DNA from 2 places in the Pectobacterium nicotianae genome. Region 2 is predicted to be linked to the other one. Evidence: predicted binding sites of a transcription regulator. Region 2 holds the regulator's gene; the other holds the start of a gene.
The links. Region 2 encodes PurR, which represses purine synthesis genes. Its sites were predicted from a motif close to CANGCAAACGTTTGCNTG; they were not measured.
Positions count from the first base shown of each region.

Region 1: MYB54_RS18085 (NCS2 family permease) is a predicted target of PurR. The motif match lies at 1,362-1,379, and genes of this name have one in related genera.

Region 1 is NZ_CP096821.1:4,075,194-4,078,704, reverse strand. Features, by position in the region: gene puuE (allantoinase PuuE) at 1-668, shown strand, start outside; gene MYB54_RS18090 (hypothetical protein) at 860-1,276, opposite strand; gene MYB54_RS18085 (NCS2 family permease) at 1,492-2,847, shown strand; gene MYB54_RS18080 (Na+/H+ antiporter) at 3,128-3,511, shown strand, end outside.
Region 2 is NZ_CP096821.1:2,087,207-2,090,717, reverse strand. Features, by position in the region: gene MYB54_RS09460 (C40 family peptidase) at 1-639, shown strand, start outside; gene cydH (cytochrome bd-I oxidase subunit CydH) at 750-839, opposite strand; gene purR (HTH-type transcriptional repressor PurR) at 1,229-2,254, shown strand; gene cfa (cyclopropane fatty acyl phospholipid synthase) at 2,456-3,511, shown strand, end outside.

The DNA.
Region 1 (3,511 bases), 2.0 Mb from region 2:
ATGAGTTTCAGCGTCGCGGGTTACCGTTGACGGTATTCGGTGTCGCAATGGCATTGGCGCGCAACCCCGCCGTGGTCGAGGCGATCAAGTTGGCTAATTATGACGTAGTGAGCCACGGCTGGCGCTGGATTCATTACCAGCATATGGATATCGACACCGAACGCGAGCACATGCATAAAGCCATTACTGTGCTGACGACGTTATTTGGTCAGGCTCCGCTTGGCTGGTACACCGGCCGCGACAGTCCTAATACCCGCCAGTTGGTCGTCGATAACGGCAACTTTTGGTACGACAGCGACTACTACGGTGACGATCTGCCATTCTGGATGCCAGTCAAAAAAAGCAATGGTGAGGTGCAGCCGCATCTGATCGTGCCGTATACGCTGGATGCTAATGATATGCGTTTTGCCTCACCACAGGGGTTTAACAGCGGAGATCAGTTTTTCACCTATCTGAAAGACAGTTTTGATGTGCTCTACGAGGAAGGTGAAACCGCACCTAAAATGCTATCCATCGGGATGCACTGTCGTTTGCTAGGGCGCCCAGGCCGTTTTCGTGCGTTACAGCGTTTTCTGGATTACGTTCAACAGCATGAGCGAGTATGGATTTGCCGCCGTCAGGATATCGCCGAGCATTGGCGTCAGCATCATCCGTATGTCGCGCCGTAAAACACAGAGAATACCGGAAACAAAAATGGCTACCGGATGGCAGCCATTTTAGGGTGGTTAACGTACTTGAGTACGATTAACGGAAGATAGCGTGGGGGTTAACACCGCGATAGGTTTTGCCCAACGCTTTTAATATTTGATTGATTTTGCGGACAACGCGCATCTTTTTTATCCCCACGATTCTTAAATAATTATTGGTTGAAAGTACCAAAGTTGATGTTGATGTTTTCAAACATAGCGATGATTTTGTTCAGCAGTTTCATGGTCATTTCCTCGTTGTTAGTTGATTTGTTTTCTGTGATGCTGTTCACGTTTTTAAGAATACTCGCACTGATACGGGTGGTCAACTTTTTTGTGATGCGAATCACAAAAAAATGAACGATCAGTTTGTGAGGAGTAAACCGCTGTTTTGATTTCCGTCTAAGAACCCTTTCTGCTTTTTCTTCATACTGACCCATTTTCTGCGGGTGGCCTGATTGAGCATTACCTGTACTGGCTGTGCGCTTCGTTATCGGACAGATGACGTGAGATAGGTAAATTGTCTCGATTAGCAGTTGAAATAAGCGCGGGTGAAGCGGGATAATCACGCGCTTCACATTGCCTGACACCGTCTTATCCAGCTTGCTTTAGTTCAGCCTGTTTTTGATACAGCAGTGTCTTGATATAGCAACGTTTTCCAGCTTTGCATCCAGCGAGTTAATCGTTTGCGTGCGGGGTTATACGGTTCATGATGCGCCAGCGATGCTGGTGCGTTCGCGGAACAAGGCCGCGGGAACCGTCAGAATCGATCTTAAATAATAATGGCATTTCAGGGGATACCACCATGTCAAACACCACCCGTCAGGCAGGCTCGCAAGGCTCGCTTGATGCTTTTTTCAAAATTACACAGCGCGGCAGTAACGTGCGTCAGGAAGTGTTAGCTGGCCTGACGACGTTCCTGGCGATGGTTTACTCCGTGATTGTGGTGCCGAGTATGCTGGGCAAGGCCGGCTTCCCGCCGGCAGCCGTGTTCGTTGCAACCTGTCTGGTTGCCGGGCTGGGGTCGCTGCTGATGGGATTGTGGGCCAATCTGCCGATGGCGATTGGTTGTGCGATTTCGCTGACGGCATTCACCGCGTTCAGTCTGGTGCTGGGGCAACAAATCAGCATTCCTGTAGCGCTGGGTGCGATTTTCCTGATGGGGGTGCTGTTCACCATCATTTCCGTCACGGGTATCCGCTCCTGGATCTTGCGTAATCTGCCGATGGGCGTGGCGCATGGTACGGGGATTGGTATCGGTCTGTTCCTGCTGATTATTGCCGCCAACGGTGTCGGTCTGGTGGTAAAAAACCCGATTGACGGCCTGCCAGTCGCGCTGGGTGATTTCACTTCTTTCCCTGTCATTATGTCCCTGCTGGGGCTGGCGGCGACTATCGGTTTAGAGAAGCGTCGCGTACCGGGCGGTATTCTTCTGGTTATCATCGCGATCTCTATTCTGGGGCTGATTTTTGACCCGAATGTAAAATACGCTGGCTTCTTTGCGCTGCCGAGCCTGACGGCGGCTGACGGTTCGTCGCTGATCTTCAGTCTGGATATCATGGGCGCATTGCAGCCGATGGTTCTGCCGAGCGTGCTGGCGCTGGTGATGACCGCCGTGTTCGATGCCACGGGTACGATCCGCGCGGTAGCCGGACAGGCGAACCTGCTGGATAAAGACGGACAAATCATCAACGGTGGTAAAGCCCTGACCGCAGACTCCGTGAGCAGCATTTTCTCCAGTCTGGTCGGAACGTCTCCGGCAGCGGTTTACATCGAATCCGCAGCGGGTACGGCAGCCGGTGGTAAAACGGGCTTAACGGCAACCGTTGTCGGTGTCCTGTTCCTGCTGCTGCTGTTTGTGTCTCCGTTAGCGTATCTGGTGCCTGGCTATGCCACAGCCCCCGCGCTGATGTACGTCGGCCTGCTGATGCTGGGCAACGTCTCCAAACTGAACTTTGATGACTTCGTCGATGCCATGTCCGGTTTGGTATGTGCCGTATTCATCGTGCTGACCTGTAACATCGTGACCGGTATCATGCTGGGCTTTGGCGCGCTGGTATTAGGCCGCATTTTCTCCGGCGAATGGCGTAAACTGAACATCGGCACCGTGGTGATTGCTGTCGCGCTGGTGGTGTTCTACGCTGGCGGCTGGGCGCTGTAATCCTTTCCAACAGACCTTCTGGCGCCGTCCAAAAGGTCTGTCATTCCTCGTCTTTCCTTCCTCTTTCCCTTCCTTATCGTTTCCGACGCCAAACGCGATTTTATGTGCCTTTTTATTGGCTTTGGGTTGATGTTACTTGTGTGATAATCAGAGAAGTAATTACTTTTCTTCTTCACCCAGAAATCCATTTTCATACCGAGCTAAATGCGTTAAATATGGAAGAGCAGTTTGCTCGCTAACAGGCAGAATTTTTTGATTTAGGAGTACGTCTAAGGAAAGCATGGAAATATTTTTTACGATTCTTATTTTGACCCTGGTTGTATCCCTGTCCGGGGTCGTTACCCGCATTTTACCTTTTCAAATCCCTCTGCCTTTAATGCAAATCGCGCTTGGTGCCATCCTTGCCTGGCCCCAGTTTGGTTTGCACGTTGATTTCAATCCCGAGCTGTTTATGGTGCTCTTCATTCCGCCGCTGCTGTTTGCCGACGGCTGGAAAACGCCGACGCGTGAGTTCCTGAGGCATGGCCGGGAAATTATTGGTCTGGCGCTGGTTCTGGTGCTGATTACCGTGGTGGGCATCGGCTATTTCATCTACTGGATGGTGCCGGGCATGCCGCTGATTGCGGCCTTTGCGCTGGCCGCCGTGCTGTCGCCGACGGATGCC
Region 2 (3,511 bases):
TCCCGCACCGCGAGCAAAGTGGCAGAAAAAAAGCCGTCACGGACGCAAAGCAGCACGCCCGCGCTCGTGAAAAAAAATCTTAAAAAGCTGAAGCCTGAAGAAGAGAAACAAACCACCGCACAAGCCAGAGTCAAAACCGGACTGAAGAAGGCCGCACTCAAGGGGAAAGCGGATAAAAATCCGGCGCCGACAGAAAAAGGAATGGCGCTAAGCGCAGCACATAAAAAACGCTATCAGCATGCCAAAACGACCGCAATGAATAAATTGATGAGCCAAATAGGTAAGCCTTACCACTGGGGCGGTTCCTCTCCCTTTACCGGATTTGACTGTAGCGGACTGGTTTATTACGCCTACAAAGATGTCGTTAAGATCCAAATTCCACGCACCGCAAACGAAATGTATCACCTGCGTGACGCCGCTCCGATTAAAAAGAGCGAGCTGGAAAGTGGCGATCTGGTCTTCTTCCGCATCAATAATCGTGGCGCAGCCGATCACGTCGGGGTTTATCTGGGTGAAGGGAAATTTATTCAGTCGCCGCGTACAGGCTCAGATATTCGTATCAGCAAGCTGAGTGAAGATTATTGGCAGGAACACTACGTTGGCGCACGTCGCGTGGTGACGCCGCAGACGATTCGTTAAGAGACAGGTGTACGTAGTAGAGAAAAGCGCTGTGAAGAGATGCGATTCAGACACGTTTTATGCATCATCAACGTGTCTGAATACCTAACCCGCCCAGAGGCACCGTTCGGTTAGTTCAGCACCGCAATAAAACTAAACGCGATGATCACAGCCAACGAGCCAACAGTTGTCAGCAAAGACATCTTCAGATCTGTATCCATGAATTACTCCTTATTAACGAACGAATTTTATCTGAAAGCTTCATCTGAAAAGACACCACCGTTCACAGCCAAACCCGTTTAGGTAGTAAAAGCCACAAATAATAGGGTTATTACGATTCTTTCATAATTGTAGCGAAAAATCTCGGACGAATGCATCACTAATAGTATAAATTAGCCCTTTCACTTTCATGATAAATCGGACACAATCCGCTGTTTATGAAAGCGCTGCGTATCAGTCGAAAAACGTCAACCCAGATCCCTTCGGTATAACATTCGGCATTCTCCTTCTGAAATCCTGTTTTTTAGCTTAGAAGAAGAACATTAAACGTAGGCAAACGATTAACAATATACTTACGTCTGTAACAGGTAAGTTCAGGAGTCATTTTTAGATGGCAACGATTAAAGATGTGGCAAAACGTGCTGGCGTTTCCACCACAACCGTATCGCACGTGATCAATAAAACACGTTTCGTCGCCGAAGAGACTAAGGCAGCCGTCAGGGCGGCAATCAAAGAATTGCACTATTCGCCCAGCGCCGTCGCCCGCAGCCTCAAAGTTAATCACACCAAATCTATCGGTTTGCTGGCCACATCCAGCGAAGCCCCCTATTTTGCCGAGATCATTGAAGCCGTTGAAAACAGCTGCTATGCCAAAGGCTACACGCTGGTGCTGTGTAATTCACATAACGACATCGGCAAACAGCGAGCCTATCTTTCCATGCTGGCGCAAAAACGCGTCGATGGCCTGTTGGTAATGTGCGCTGAATACCCACCAGAGCTGTTGTCGATGTTGGAAGATTATCGCAGCATTCCGATGGTCGTGATGGACTGGGGACAGATGCACAGCGATTTTACCGATACGATTATCGATAACGCCTTTGAAGGCGGTTATATGGCTGGTCGCTACCTGATTGAACGCGGCCATCGGGATATCGGCGCCATCCCCGGCACTCAAGAACGCAACACCGGCAGCGGGCGCTACCTCGGCTTTTTGAAAGCATTGAAGGAAGCCGACATCACCGTACGCGACGAATGGGTAGTTCGAGGCGATTTCGAACCGGAATCCGGCTATAAAGCCATGCATCAGATCCTCGCACAGAAACAGCGTCCAACGGCCGTATTCTGCGGCGGCGATATTATGGCGATGGGGGCTATCTGTGCGGCTGACGAATTGGGTCTGCGTGTGCCGCAGGATATTTCGGTGATCGGTTATGACAACGTGCGCCACGCGCGTTTCTTTACGCCTGCGCTGACGACCATCCACCAGCCAAAGGAGCGTCTGGGTCAGTCCGCTTTCGCAATGCTGCTGGATCGCATTACCAGTAAGCGGGAAGATGCACACGTCATTGAAGTGCACCCGACGTTGATTGAACGCCGCTCGGTTGCAGACGGCCCCTACCTCGACTATCGCCGCTAGCCGCAGCCATTCTGTACAGCCGATTTTCTTATTCCTGCTGCTTCCCCTCCCTGCTTCAGCCAATTCTCTTGTATGCTGGCTGAAGCAGTTTTCAATTTAACACCGTGTTTCATTTTCTCTGGTGACAGCCGAGATCTCGGCTGCGATAAGTGTTGTCCAGGTATGTTTTACGATACTTTTACATAAAGTTAAGGAGACATGATGGGTTTACCTTATACAGAAGAATGGGATCCTAATACCGCGCCCTGGTTCCACATCGTGCAAGACATGCTGGCCACCGCGGATATCACCATCAACGGCACTCGCCCTTTTGACATCCGCGTGACCAACCCCAATTTCTTTAAACGTATCCTGCGTGAGGGATCGCTGGGGCTGGGAGAAAGCTACATGGATGAGTGGTGGGAATGTGAACGGCTGGATATGTTTTCCCATCGCGTCCTGCGTGCGGGGTTAGAGGCCAGGCTGCCCCGCCGTCTGCACGACCTGACGCGCGTCGCCCTCTCCCGCGTCACGAATTTACAATCCCGCCGACGTGCTCAGGTTGTCGGTAAAGCGCATTACGATTTAGGTAACGACCTCTTTACCTTGATGCTGGATCCCTATATGCAATACTCCTGCGCCTATTGGAAACAGGCACAGACGCTGGAACAGGCGCAGGAAGATAAACTTGCCATGATCTGCGAAAAGCTCCAGTTAACATCAGGGATGACTCTGCTGGATATCGGCTGTGGCTGGGGCGGGTTGGCCGAATTCGCGGCACGCCACTACGGCGTCTCAGTGTACGGCATCACTATTTCCAGAGAGCAACAGGTGCTGGCACAGCGACGTTGTCAGAATCTGAACGTCACCATTGAATTACAGGATTACCGTGATCTCGATCGGCAATTCGATCGCGTGGTGTCAGTTGGCATGTTTGAACACGTCGGGCCACGCAACTATGACAATTATTTCCGCGTCGTGCGGCGTAATCTAAAACCCGATGGGCTGTTTCTGCTACATACCATCGGGGCCAATAAGACCAATCCGCACATCGATCCCTGGATTCATAAATACATCTTCCCCAACGGCTGTATTCCCTCCGTACAGCATATTGCGCAGGCAAGCGAGCCTTATTTGGTGATGGAAGACTGGCATAATTTCGGTGCTGATTACGATCGTACCTTAATGGCCTGGCACACTCGCTTTCAGCAGAACTGGCCACGGCTTTCCACACGCTACACCGCCCGCTTCCGCCGGATGTTCAGTTACTATCTTAAC